2 regions of the Paenibacillus sp. Negev47 genome follow, and region 1 is predicted to be linked to the other one. Evidence: riboswitches for the same ligand, from Rfam matches in the RefSeq annotation. Region 1 holds a riboswitch; the other holds the start of a gene.

Region 1 (7,410 bases):
GCAATGAAAATTCTCACACTACGCATAACTTATGGATACCCCGGGCATACCAAGGAGAACGTCATTTTGGAAAAGGAGGCCGTTATTATGCGCGTACGCCTCATTATGCTGATGGTTCTCGTTATTTTTCTCGGAGGATATCATGCTCCAGTTTCATCTCGGGATGCTTCAAGCCCGCCAAGTGAGTCGGTATCAGGTTCAGATTCCGCGGAAGAAGAGCAACTGACATTGGGACAATTACGTCAAAAATATGCCGATACGTTCAAAACCAATGGTCCTTCAACCAAGCAGGTTGCCCTGACTTTTGATGATGTGCCCGATCCACGATTTACTCCGCAAGTGCTGGATGTATTGAAAAAATACAAAGTCAGAGCTACATTCTTCATCGTGGGTAGTCGTGCTGAGAAACATCCGGATCTGGTGAAACGCATGGTTAAGGAAGGACATATCGTTGGCAATCACAGCTATAATCATCCGGAATTCAGTAAGCTGTCGATGAATGCCTTTCGCAAACAAATTTTACATACCGGGGATATTATTCACCACCTCACGGGATATACCCCTAAAATGATACGGCCACCTTACGGAGACATTAATGAGGAACAGCTGAAATGGGCTGCCAGACAGCATTATAGCATTGTGAACTGGAATGTTGACTCCCTGGACTGGAAAGGCCTCTCCAAAGAAAAGGTGAAAGAAAATATCCTATCTGCCGTGAAACCTGGTTCCATCGTTCTGCAGCATGCAGGAGGCGGTGTGGGCTCTAACCTGAACGGCACGATTGAGGCTTTGCCCGAAGTCATTGAGGAACTGCGTAACCGCGGATATGAACTCGTCACATTGGACGAAATGTTGGGATTGCCTAAGGCCAAAGATTAGGGTGTCCATGATCCGTAAAAGGAAATGATTGCGAATGTTAAAAGGGTGCCTGTTCAATCGCAAGTTAGCGACTGACAGACACCCTGTTTGAATTCATTAGATGTAGTTTGATGTCTACTTCAGAATGTAGAGCTCGATATCCTGAAAACCAAATTTGCTTACGGACTGCTTGCTACCAGGAATGAAGATATCAATCCGGTGACCCTTGATTGCACCGCCAACATCACGTGCTGTGGCTACAAAAGCCTGTTTGGGCAATCCCGGATGGCTGTGACCTGTGACCAATACTTTGGTTCCGAGTGGAATCACACTTGGATCAACTGCAATCGTACCCAGTTCAAGATCATTACCGAAGTAATCCACAGCACCCCATCCTCCATTTTCGGACGGATCTGCAGAGTATGCCGTTGCTTTCACATTGACTGCTTTACTGTAATCAAACGTTTTGCCCCAGGCTTGAACCACTTTGTTATCTGCGTTAACGTCCAAGCTTGCTGTGGTAACCGTCTTCGCTTGAGCCTTGCTTTCCGTAGCGGCAGCAGCAACTTTGTTTGCTTTGCCGGGGATTGTAATTTTCAAACCACCATAAATGTTGTAAGGCGAAATGTCGTTATTTGCTTTAACCAACGTGTTAAGTGCTACTCCATATTGTTTCGATAAGGTGTAGAAGGTATCTCCCTCTTTGGCCACATGAACTGAATCTGCGTGAGCCGGAACGGCTTGAATAAGCATTGCTGTTGTCAATAATGCTACTGCTGTTTTGGCTATACGTTTCTTGTTAATCATGGTCTTCCTCCCTCATTGTGCCTGCGAAGTTAGTTGTCGGATTCGGATGAGGAGCCCACCCTATAGGTTCTTCGTTACATCTGAAACATTATGTACCCCTAATTCACCCCAAGCAGTGTGCTATCGATCTTCCCCTGCACAATCTGCATCGTTACATCCCCGCACTCCCTGTCCGGAAGTTTCGGCAGAGTTCAATATATCACAATTTTGTAACCTGAACTTGTAGTAATTCTTACCAAATGATTTTCAGCGCATCATCATCTGTAAGAATACTGGATAATCACGAAATGGCAGATGCATCGATTCCTTAAGATTAAGTTACAGAAAAGTTACTTTTCGACTCTATTAATGTTTATTACGCATAAAAAATAGCGTTACCGACATAAAGTCAGCAACGCTATTTGATCTGTGAATTTAGAGTACCTTAGCAAGAAAATCACGTGTCCGTGGATTTTTGGGTGCTCCGAACACCTCATCTGGTGTTCCTTCTTCCACAATAACCCCGCCATCCATGAACAAGATCCGGTCTCCCACTTCACGTGCAAAACCCATCTCATGCGTCACGATGACCATGGTCATCCCGCCTTCTGCAAGACGTTTCATGACATCGAGTACTTCACCGACCATCTCGGGGTCGAGAGCCGAAGTTGGCTCGTCAAACAGCATTACATGCGGCTGCATGGCCAATGCTCTTGCAATGGCGATCCGCTGCTTCTGTCCACCGGACAGCTGATTCGGGAATGTATCTTTTTTATCGTACAAGCCCACAGTGTTAAGCAGATCAGCAGCAATTTTCTCCGCTTCCTGCGTGGATTGCTTCTTCACTTTAATTGGAGCAATCGTAATGTTTTGCTGTACCGTTTTGTGTGGGAACAGGTTGAAATGCTGGAACACCATCCCCATTTTTTCACGAGTCGCATTGATGTTGTGCTTCGGATCGGTGATTGACACGCCTTCAAAATCTATCTCTCCCGAGGTAGGCTGTTCCAGCAGGTTCAGACAACGCAAGAATGTACTTTTACCCGAACCGGAAGGACCGATAACCACGACAACCTCGCCTTTGCCAATCGTCACGTTAATGCCCTTAAGCACATCGTTATTTCCATAAGATTTGTGTAATTGTCTAACGTCTATCACTTGCACTCAACTTCCTTTCCAGTCGTCCCAGCAGCTTGGACAAAATGAACGTCAATACAAAGTAAATGGCTGCCGCAATGAGAAACGGACTCAATCCTTGATACGTAATGTTTTTGACCACACTTGCCTGATACATAATATCCACCATACCGATAACAGAGATAATGGAGGATTCCTTGATGATCGTCACGAATTCATTACCAATTGCCGGCAATACGGCCTTGAAAGCCTGTGGCAAAATGATGTAGCGCATGGCTGCACCTCTGCCCATTCCGAGGGAGCGAGCTGCTTCCAATTGACCACGATCCACCCCTTGAATACCTGCACGGAAAATTTCCGCAAGGTAGGCACCACTATTAATAGAAAGTGTGATAATACCTGCCTGAAGGGGACTAAAATTAATACCAAATGTCAGGGCCAATCCGTAATAGATAATCATCAATTGCACTAGCATCGGAGTACCACGAATGACTTCGACATACGCTGTTCCAATCCAACGCAGAATGGCTACATCATGCAGACGGAACAAACAGATGATCAATCCGATGATCACCCCAAATATTACACCAAGTGCAGATAACAGGAGCGTGTATCCTACACCTGTTGCATAGAAGCTCTTGTATTGCCAGAACACTTCAAATATATTTTGTGATTTGTTCACTTTATCAGCCATCAGGAGACTGGCGTCTGTGACCATTTGTTCGATCTTATTTTCACTTTTCAAGCGCTCGAGCGTTCCATTTACCGCACTTAGCAACTCTGTATTCCCTTTACGGATTCCAATTGCTGCTTCTACCTGCTCTTCATCAGGCACAGCAGGAGCAAGAGCAATCACATCGTCCAGATATCCCGCAGCAACGGTATCTTCAACAATGGCTGCATTTACACGATTGGTCTGTAACTGCAACACAATATCAGATATTTTATCGAGCGCAGTAATCTTCGCCCCTGGAATATTCTGTCCAATCGTCTCTTGAATGGAGCCCTTTTGCACCCCAATTTTTTCGTTTTCCAGTTCTGCCATCGTCGGATATTTGTCTTTATCCGCACTGCGAACCATGATTACTTGTTTGGACTTGTAATAGGTGTCGGAAAAATCAATACTTTGCTTCCGTTCATCGGTTGGTGTCATTCCCGAGATGACCAGATCCACACGACCGCTCTGCAATGCAGGCAGGAGTCCGTCGAAGCCCATATCTTCAATGACAAGCTCAGCGCCAAGGTCTTTGGCAATCTCTTTGGCAATGGCAATATCAAAACCAACGATTTGATCTTTGCCATCGATCACTTTATGGAATTCATAGGGTGCAAAATCGGCACTTGTACCCAGCACCAGCTTTTTACTGCTTGAATTGTCTGTAGTCCCACTTGCAAGTGCCACAGGAACGGCAGTCGTCAGCAGAACGACAAAGGTCAACAGCATCATAGTGTAACGACTTATCAATTTCAACCTTGTTCTCTCCCCTTACAATACTTTGTATGCTTCTCATGTTGATGACTGAGTCATTATAAAGTACAATGCATGATTATGCAATGCATTTTGACATTACAAATCTTGACTTGTTTCTGAAAAAATGAAGCAAACATGATATAATCAATGAATTATTTTCATTTTTGCATAAGGAGTTTACTAATGACATCTAACAAATCACAGATCCTGACGGTTATTGATCAATATGCTTCCCGTTTTAAAGCCATTTCATCATATATTGGTGCCAATCCCGAACTGGGGAATGAAGAGTATCTCGCTTCTGCTCGTCTTAAAGAAGAACTGGTCTATCACGGCTTCACTGTAGAGGCTCCAATCCTTGGACTGGACACAGCCTTTATTGGAACCTATTCAGCCGCCAAACCCGGCCCTACCATTGCACTACTGTGTGAGTATGACGCCTTGCCGGAGATCGGTCACGCCTGTGGTCACCATCTGATCTGTATGATGAGTCTTGGGGCTGCTGTTGGGCTAAAATCCATTCTGGATGAAGTTGGCGGAACCATTAAAGTGTTTGGTACACCCGCTGAGGAGACCCGTGGTGCCAAAGTTCCTATGGCCGAAGCAGGCTTGTTCGATGACTGCGATGTCGCTCTGATGGCGCATCCATATTATGCCTATGAAAGGTCAGGCAGCTCGCTGGCTATTGACGCTGTCCAATTTGAGTTCCATGGCAGATCTTCACATGCTGCTGCAAGTCCACATGAAGGCATTAATGCACTTGATGCCGTCATTCAAACGTTCAATGGAATCAATGCATTCCGGCAACAAGTGAAAAGCACCGTTCGTATTCATGGTGTGATCAACAACGGGGGTCAAGCGGCAAACATCATTCCTGACTATGCTTCCGCGCAATTTTATGTACGTGCAGCAACCAGAAAAGAGCTGAATATCCTCACGGAACGTGTGATTCAGATCGCTGAAGGCTCTGCTCTCCAGACAGGCTGCAAGCTGGTAACGTCCAACTATGAGACGTCCTATGATGAGATGGTCACCAATGAAGCATTCTCAGCTGCGTTTAGTCAAAATCTGATGGGACTCGGCATCCCACAAGAAGAGATTGTCAGTGGCAACGATCATGGCTCCATGGACATCGGTAACGTTTCCCTGAGATGTCCTGCCATCCATCCTTACATTCGTGTTGTAGACGAGGTTCACACACTTCACTCCATAGCCTTCCGTGATCTTGCACTCCAAGAGCGCGCTCTGGACGGGATGATTCTGGGAGCCAAGGCACTCGCTACAACAGCCTATGACGTTCTGAGTCAACCTGAACTGCTTCAATCCATACGTACAGAGTTCGAACAAGCTATTCGTTAACATCCGCTTCAGCATATTGCACAGGGGTACCCGGAGCAGGCTTGATTTTCAAGCTTGTTCCGGGTACCCCTTTTCGTAACAATCTGTAAGTATATCCAGTTAGAAGCTGGATATGCTGTGAAAGAAAGCCTTGAAAACATTGAAAATAATACATTTTATTACAGTAAATATGGTTCATTTGCTGGCTAACTTGGTTATATATTGGTATAACTTATCCATATTCAGGAGGTGCTGTCATGCTGCTCGAAGCTATGTATCATGTCCCTCGTGACAAGTGGGCTTATGCCTACAACTCGTCTACCATACATCTGCGCGTACGAACCAAGCGCAATGATGTGCAATACGTGACTGCACTGACCGGAGATAAGTACAATTGGAACGGGACCTACAAGGAAATTCAACTGGAGAAGGCTGCTTCCGATCGCATGTTTGATTATTGGGAGGCTGCCGTCAAGCCACAATTCAAACGTCTCACCTATATATTTCGGATAACTGCCGGTTCAGAGGATGTGTTTCTTGCGGATAACGGAATTCATTATGAGCCCCCCTATCCCACCGGAGGATACTATGAGTTCTCTTACATACACGAAATTGACGTGTTTAAGGTGCCCGAGTGGGCCAAAGAAGCTGTCTTTTATCAGATCATGACTGAACGGTTTGCTAATGGAGATCCCACGCTAAATCCACAAGAAACCCATGACTGGGGTGGCAAACCTGAGTTGGACAATTATTTTGGTGGAGATCTGCAGGGTGTACTGGATCATCTGTATGACTTGACTGAACTTGGCGTAAACGCCATTTACTTTACCCCGTTATTCCAAGCCAATTCCTACCATAAATATGACACCATTGACTATAAAAAAGTCGATCCCCATTTCGGTGATAACGCCATGCTACGAAAAGTGACAGAAGAATGCCATCGCCTGGGTATACGTGTCATGCTTGACGCGGTGTTTAACCATTGCAGCGAAGACTTCCCTCCTTTTCAAGACGTACTCCAACATGGAAAAAACTCAAAATATGCGGATTGGTTCCACATCAATGAATATCCGTTGCAGATTAAGGACGGTATACCTACCTACGATACGTTTGGGTTCTATGGCAACATGCCCAAATTCAATACAGCCAACCCAGAGGTTAAGGCCTATCTACTCGATGTAGCTGAGTACTGGATCAAGGAGATCAAGCTGGATGGCTGGAGATTGGATGTAGCGAATGAAGTGGACAACCATTTCTGGCGTGATTTCCGCAAGGTTGTTAAGGCTGCGAATCCTGAAGCTTATATAGTTGGTGAAGTATGGAGCGATTCCTTGACCTGGCTTATGGGAGATCAATTCGATTCCGTCATGAATTATCCTTTTGCCGACAAAGTGCTTCAGTTCTTCTGCGGTTCAATGGATGGTTATAATTTTGCCAATGAGATGGGTTCATTGATTATGCGCTATCCGCAACAAACCAACGAAGTAATCTTCAATATGCTCTGCAGCCACGATACCCCTCGCCTGCTCACCCGGTTAGGAGAAGACAAACGCCGACTAAAGTTGTCGGTTGTATTTCTCTTCACCTATATCGGCACACCTTGTATCTTCTATGGAGATGAGGTTGGAATTAGTGGTGGTGCTGACCCGGATTGCCGAAAATGCATGGAATGGGACCCTGCTAAACAAGACAGAGAACTCTACGATTTCTATCGTCTGATGATCGATTTACGCAAAAGCAATGAAGCCCTGCGCAAAGGACGCTTCCGTTTCCTCAAAGCTGATCATAACGATCCCTGTATCGTGTACGAACGTGTAGAT
Region 2 (7,410 bases), 2.4 Mb from region 1:
GAAAACTTGTTGCTTGGCCTCGAGACAAGTGCTCCAGATGTAAAGACGTTCCCGGAGGATGTGCTCGCGATGTTCCCGGTGCTTGCGACGATGTATGGACGGCAGGGTGGAGATCTGAGTGGTGGACAGCAACAGCAATTGGCGTTCGCCCGGGCGCTGGCTTCGCGTCCGGGGTTGTTGCTGCTTGATGAGCCGACAGAAGGTATCCAGCCTTCCATTGTGGAGGACATTCGGCAGGTCATTTTGCAGCTCAAGGCGAAGGGGGATCTCTCTGTTCTGCTGGTGGAGCAGAGTATTGATTTTGTACGCAATGCCGCAGATTACATTTATATCATGGACAAAGGTACCATTACCCTGCACGGGACACCGCAAGAACTGGATATGTCCCAGTTTGAACATCATCTGTCCGTTTAGCTGGAGCTGCGGTTTCGGGTGGACAGAGGGTTCAGGAGCGCTTGTCCAGGATGTTCGAGTATTTCGGATATAATCGCCGTATGCATTCCGGGCAGATATCATGGGTGAATTCGGCGTGGGTATGCTTCTCTAGATAACTTTCGACGGAGTTCCAATGTTCTTCTTCATCCTTGATCTGTTTGCAGACGGCGCAAATAGGCAGCAGTCCACGTAATGTACGCACTTCAGACAGGGCCTTCTTCAATTGGCGTTCTGTCTTTTTCTGTTCGGTAATATCCACGTGTGCGATCAAAGCCAGAGGAGTATCCGGAATGGGCTCAGTATGAACTAGAGGGGTGAGTTCCGCACGGAACCACCGTTCTTCGTTATATACCGTATACACGCAGATGTCATATGTATGATTTCGATTAAAGGGTGTTCCGCGTTCTTTCAAATTCTGTGCTACAAGTGCCGTTGCAGCATTCCTGCCTCGTAACGCCCAGGCTTCCAACAGATGCAGGTAATGTCTATGATTATTGTTCGCATCCGAGCTAGGTGGAAATTGACCCAGTCCCTGTTGCCAGGCGCGGTTGCAGCTGTGGATAACCCAGTGGTGGTCAATGATGATGAGTTGGTGACGTATGGATTGGAACGTAAGGCTTTCCAGGTCGGATGTAACATGTCTCATGAATGAGGTCCTCCTTTGACGGAAATCTTATCTCAGTTCATCTGGAATATCCAAAATATCAGCGACCAGATGTCTGAAGCGGGTTGCTTTGCGTGTGCCGTGAATGAGATTGGACAAACGATAGGGCGGGATACCGTACTGTTCACAAAAGGTCTTCTGGTCCACTTGAAGCTCGGTTAGCCGTCGTTTGATGGCCCATCCGAACGGAGTCACTGGTTTTTTCTTGTTCAAAAGGGTTCACCCCTGATTAGAATGTAGTATTCAGTCGCCCTTTCTTCATGTAGAATATATAGAAATGCGAGCTGTATATTTTATTATATACGTAAATGCGTCATCTAACAATTAAAAAAGACGGAAAAAAGTGTATTTTGTGATGTTAAATGGCGTAAATGCGTTAAATGAACAAATAAAATGACAAAAAACACGTCGGCAAGGAGGTTGCCGCGTGTTTTTTTGTTTGTCCTAATGAAGGGAAGTGGAGCTGAGGAGAAAAAGGATTAGGCCCTGTAGGCATGAAGTCCAGCTCCAAGCATATGGAAACTGGGAAAAAATGATTTCATGGACATCGAGGTTGGCTGTGCCAGTCCATCCGCAGCCGAGGCGCTGACGGTATTCCATTCATTCTCCAAATCTGCGGCCAGGCGGACCATCAGATCTTTGGTAGTATCGTTGTTCAGGGGAATGACTTTGGAGGCTTCGGTTATGCAGGCATTCATGGCTGAATGAAGATAACCAAGGACCGCCTCCTCGACCGGGATATCGAGGTGGTGGTTAATCCAGGCGTGAACAGTGGAGAGGCAGCCAACTGAATCATATTTGGCGAAGATCTGTTCGAGCTGGCTGAGATCAATCCAGGGGTGCAGAGCGCGTGCAAGTCTGATCAATCGTTTACCCATAACAGCAGCTTGTTCTCTGAGTTCTCCAGGAGTTCGCTGAACATGGACGAGCTTGTCGATCAGAGCTATCCGCCATGTATCCTTGTGATCTGCTGCGGTATAGATGCCTTTGATGGCCATGCCTTCAAGACGAACGATACTGGGATGCAACTGACAACGCATGAATGATTCGAGATCTTCAACATTACGAATGGTACCCTCCTTGATATGGATATCCATGCCGAAGGAATGGGTGAACCCTCCAACCTGAATAGAGGAATCAAGCAGATTGACATAATCGAGCAGCTTATTCCCACGGTTCACAATCATTCGCCTCCTGTGTTCGTTAAATGTCACTTAAAGTAACATTTATATTCCTTTTTGTTTGCTTTGTGTTTGAAAATCCGAATTATATGATAGTTATCTTCCCATAAATGTCCGCTTTTTGTCAATAGAATCCTTGGAATTTATTGTTTTAAAAATGATAAATCATATATTGTGTTATTTAATGTATCATTTTAAGTTAGGTATTCACAGGGTATAGGGGAAGATTATATATTACTATATATAAATGATTACACAGATCGGCTCTATCCGGAAAAGAGGGGATCAAAACTAATGATATGCAGTTCATGACTAAACATGACGAGAATATGCGATTTTTGAGGAAAATGCCTGGCTGAAAAAGAAGCATTAAAAAATACTTTACTTTTAGATCTAAACCCGGTATAATCAATTCTGTTGCCGATTATTTACGACATGCGGTCGTGGTGGAATGGCAGACACGCTATCTTGAGGGGGTAGTGGGCGTATGCCCGTGGAGGTTCGAGTCCTCTCGACCGCATCATATGAACGATTAAGAAGAAGCTTTCCTTTATTGGAAAGCTTCTTCTTTTTGTCTTTTCGACCATTATGACATCAAGTTAGAAAAAAGGCCATCCATTACCGAGGCGATCGTGCTTACCTTCCGGTTACGGGTGGCCTATGTATTATTTTTGAAGCAAGTTCTTGATATCTTCTTCAATCTTGTCGGGTGTTGTTTTGGGAGCATAACGTTTCAGTACCTGTCCGTTCTGATCCACAAGGAATTTGGTGAAATTCCATTTGATTGCTTTGGAGCCGAGCAGGCCAGGAGCTTCCTTGCTTAGATGCTGGAAGAGAGGATGAGCGCTTGAGCCGTTCACATCAATTTTCTCGAACATAGGGAAGCTCACGCCATAATTCATCTGACAGAACTCTGCAATGTCGTCCGAAGAGCCTTTTTCCTGTGCAAATTGGTTGCTTGGAAAACCCAGAACTTCAAACGGAGCATCCTGAAACTTGTCTTGTAGTTCTTGCAGACCTTTGAATTGAGGAGTGAGGCCACATGAGCTAGCCGTATTCACAATCAGTAGCACTTTGTCACGGTAGTCGGACATTTCAACTTCTTGACCGCGAAGAGTATTCACTTTGTAATCGTAGATTGTCATCTAAATCGCCTCCATTATATAATCTTATACCCCTTATTATATTGGTTGCAATTAAATAATACAAAACTAATATGGTGTTAAAAGAATCAAAACAGGCAAGTTGTGCAGAATACGTGAATGAATTGCGATGTGATTTTCGTCAGAGTGAGAATTAGATAGACTTGAAGAGATAGATAGAGTATAACCTTGTTGTAAGCGCTATTATGTATGGGTATTGGCGAAAATCTGCCGATTCGGTGATCTGTGCGGACTTTACACCGTCATGGCGCGGGTGTATGATTCATAACGTAATTTCAATTTAAACTAAATTGTACTTGAAAAACGAAACAAACGATAATATCGCTCGATCTTACTTTAAGATATACGAACGATGTTTTAATCGCTGAGTTTCCATTCATTGATGAGTGGGAAACGGGGGAACCAACGGAATGCGCTGTCCAGGACAGTGGGCATTCATGGGGTGAATTTTCCGGTGACAGCCGGAAATAGGGCGACTCTCGCGCCCGAATCCGTCAGCTAACCTCGTAAGCGTTAAAGGGAGAGGCAACAAGCCGTACGCTGGTTCATGGTGTTTTCGCCATGGATTATTTAAGAAGCGTTCGGGAGGCCTTGGTCCCCCACGCTTCTTTTTTGTTGTCTTTTCACGCCAAGGGAGGAACGAATGATGGATACTGAGATGATCTTAGTGACTGCTCCAAATGAAGCAGGACGCAAATTTATCAAATTGCTAATGTACAAAAAAATGCCGTTTGCCGTTCTAACCAACAGTGCAGGGGAAGAGCGTAGACTCCGTAGAATCGGGGTAGAGCATGTCATTCGCATGAACACGGCTGCAGCTCAAAAATGGTTTTTGCCGCAGGGCAGCGTAGGCAATGTGTTTATTTTCGAAAACAGCCTGAATCTGACCTGTCGTTATTTGCAAATCTGCCGTTCATGGACATCGAAGTCCCTGTGCGTCATTACGGAACAGAGTCATCCAAAGGGCATCTATCGGGGGATGGGCGCAGACCGAATTGTATATTCACTCAATGGGGAAGTCGGCTTTCTCCTGAATGGTTAGTGCGCTAGCTTGATAGCTTGTGATTGCTCCGGTGTAAGGGGCCTGTTATAATTGAATATATCAATAAACGGAAATTTGAGGAGACTCATGCTTGATGGTGGGTCTTCTTTTTTATGGTTTTTAGAGGTAGTTCAAAAAGTCCGCTTTTGATTACGAAGGATGCCTGGCGGCATCCTCAGCATCGAATATGAAATTCAGCCGAATAAGAATATGCTTACGAAGTATGTTTCCTTCGGAAACACTGTAGTTGCTCACGTAGTTTTCCCTACGCTCCGCTACTCCATTTCTAGCTTCATTCCATCTTCTCGGTACTGAAAACCAGACTTTTTGAACACGACTTTTAAATTAGGATCAGGAATCGCCTGTGGCTTACAAGGAGGAATTGGCGTGCCGGATGTAGGTGGAATAAAGTGGTTGTTTTTTGATGTTGGAGATACGCTGGTGGACGAATGGGAGCCGGTTGATGATATTATCGGACAGTTCGTCCGTGAAGCATGCGCTTTGGGGTATCCGGTGCAGATTGAGGCGGTACGAGAACTGTTCACGAACTGTTACCAGAATTATGAGCAATGGCCTATGAGAGTGGCTATTCGAACATTCATTGGAGACGAGAAGCACCAAAAACAGATTCAGGACAAGCTGAAGTTTCAAAAAGATCTTGAACGTCCTTTTCCTTCAGCGGATTCGGTTCTTGAGCACTTGTCGAAGCATTATCGCATTGGCATTATTGCCAATCAAAGTCCTGGAACGGAAGAGAGACTGGAGAGCTACGGGTTGCGGAAGTATGTTGATGTTCTGGCCTGTTCGGCTGAAGAAGGGGTGTCCAAGCCAGACCCTGAGTTATACGCTGTAGCCTTGAAGCAGGCCGGTTGTGAACCAGAGGAAGCCGTCATGATCGGGGATCGGATCGATAACGACATTATTCCTGCTCGGAAGCTGGGCATGCGTACGATACGGATTATGCAGGGTTACGGGAGATTCCAGCCGGAACTATCGGATGACGAACGTGCAGATTGGACTGTTGATTCATTGGATAAGCTCCTGCCGTTATTGGTGCCAAACCAGGATTAGATGATTGCGTACGAGAGATTCTACTATAAATGAAAACACGTTGCTGTATAGCAACAATAAAGGCTGATCAACTTGGGTATAGAATACCGGAGTCGATCAGCCTTTTTAATATTTAGTCATTTAGAATGAGATTAGAACAACCGGATCGTCTGAATGATCAGATATACATTTAGCACAACGATAATAGCGGCAATGACCCATGAGATGATTTTGAGCCATAATTTGTTGGCGAATGCACCCATGCTTTTTTTATCACTCGTGAACATCACCAGGGGGATGACAGCAAAAGGTAATTGAAGAGACAGCACGACCTGGCTCAAAATGAGCAGTTCTTCTGTGCCATGTTCTCCTGCGATGGCTGTAACAATTACAGCAGGGATGATGGCGATCAGACGTGTGACCAGTCTACGCAGCCATGCTGGAATTCGAATATTCAGGAAACCTTCCATGACAATCTGCCCAGCGAGTGTACCTGTAAGAGTAGAGTTCTGACCTGATGCCAACAGCGCCACACCGAAAAGGATACTTGCAACAGTAGTACCTAATAGAGGTGTCAGCAGATGATAGGCATCAGCGATCTCCGCAACCTGCGTCATGCCGGCACTGTGGAATACAGCGGCAGATACAATCAGAATGGCCGCATTGATGAACAGAGCCAGTGTCAGCGCGATTGTAGAATCCATGGTCGAGTACCGAATGGCTTCTTTTTTACCCTGCGGTGTCTGTTCGATCTGACGGGTCTGTACTATGGAAGAATGCAGGTATAGATTATGCGGCATCACGGTTGCTCCGATAATACCGATGGCGATATAGAGCATGGCCGGGTTTTGCAAAATCTCGACATTGGGTACAAAACCATGGAGAACGCCGCCCATATCCGGCTTCGCCAGAAACAGGTCGATGCCGAAACAGAGGGCAATGGTCGCCATCAGCACAATGACGAGAGTTTCCAGAGCGCGGAAGCCTTTGTTCTGCAGTACAAGGATCAATAGTACATCGACTGCGGTGATGATAACGCCGTATAACATAGGAATGTTAAATAACAGCTTTAACGCGATGGCAGAACCAATGACTTCTGCCAGATCGGTGGCTGCAATGGCAAGCTCACACAGAATCCATAACATCATGACGACAGGCATGCTGAAGCGTTCGCGACAGGCTTGAGCCAGATCCCGTCCAGTGACAATTCCGAGCTTGCCAGCCAATGATTGAAGTACAACGGCCATCAGGTTCGAGAGCAGGATGACGGATAACAAGGTATACCCAAACTGTGAGCCGCCTGCGATATCTGTTGCCCAGTTGCCGGGGTCCATGTAACCTACGGCAACGAGGTACCCTGGGCCTACAAAAGCGAGGAATTTCTTCCACCATGCAGCATTCTGCGGGACTTTCATCGAGCTATGTGCTTCTCCAAGAGAAGGGGCCATGCCCGCAGTAGACAATGATTCACTTGAAGGCGCGTTGAACGGATTTTTTTTACTCATACGATAATCACCTGACTTTAAAATTATTGATTTTGAAATATTGATGCGGGACGAACCGCTCATGATATATCTAAATTTTTATGTTTATTGTTACATTGTACTCCTTCAATTATTTTTGTCTAGTGCAACTTTTGTGTATCAGGACAAAATTTCGAATGAAGCTTAAAAATGCTCTTTCGTACATTACCCAACCTCAGGAAAAATACAGCGATGGAAGCTAATATGCATGAAAATGATAAAGATGTAAAAGCTGATAAAGATATAAAATGCGTTTCAAAATGAGCCAGAAGTTTAAATTGAAATGAAGGCAGTTAAAACTATATGGATAAGGGAGAGATTCTTAATGGAAGCTTTATATACAGCAGTAGCG

The links. A riboswitch is a leader RNA that binds a small molecule or an ion and turns the genes downstream of it on or off. The one in region 1 is predicted to bind cyclic di-AMP.
Region 2: linked by a shared signal. The riboswitch ahead of AC4G47_RS23215 (HAD family hydrolase) and the one ahead of AC4G47_RS12395 (3D domain-containing protein) in region 1 are both predicted to bind cyclic di-AMP.

The regions. Positions count from the first base shown of each region.
Region 1 covers NZ_CM177754.1:2,687,911-2,695,320, reverse strand. The annotation lists gene AC4G47_RS12400 (polysaccharide deacetylase family protein) at 88-879, shown strand; gene AC4G47_RS12395 (3D domain-containing protein) at 994-1,665, opposite strand; cyclic di-AMP (ydaO/yuaA leader) riboswitch at 1,668-1,862, opposite strand; gene AC4G47_RS12390 (amino acid ABC transporter ATP-binding protein) at 2,080-2,802, opposite strand; gene AC4G47_RS12385 (ABC transporter substrate-binding protein/permease) at 2,789-4,225, opposite strand; gene AC4G47_RS12380 (M20 family metallopeptidase) at 4,436-5,611, shown strand; gene AC4G47_RS12375 (alpha-glycosidase) at 5,848-7,410, shown strand, end outside.
Region 2 covers NZ_CM177754.1:5,128,640-5,136,049, reverse strand. The annotation lists gene urtE (urea ABC transporter ATP-binding subunit UrtE) at 1-414, shown strand, start outside; gene AC4G47_RS23240 (hypothetical protein) at 446-1,081, opposite strand; gene AC4G47_RS23235 (XRE family transcriptional regulator) at 1,109-1,312, opposite strand; gene AC4G47_RS23230 (urease accessory protein UreF) at 1,579-2,280, opposite strand; tRNA gene AC4G47_RS23225 (tRNA-Leu) at 2,718-2,800, shown strand; gene AC4G47_RS23220 (glutathione peroxidase) at 2,946-3,425, opposite strand; cyclic di-AMP (ydaO/yuaA leader) riboswitch at 3,796-3,971, shown strand; gene AC4G47_RS23215 (HAD family hydrolase) at 4,087-4,485, shown strand; gene AC4G47_RS23210 (HAD family hydrolase) at 4,873-5,556, shown strand; gene AC4G47_RS23205 (Nramp family divalent metal transporter) at 5,688-6,983, opposite strand; gene AC4G47_RS23200 (organic hydroperoxide resistance protein) at 7,384-7,410, shown strand, end outside.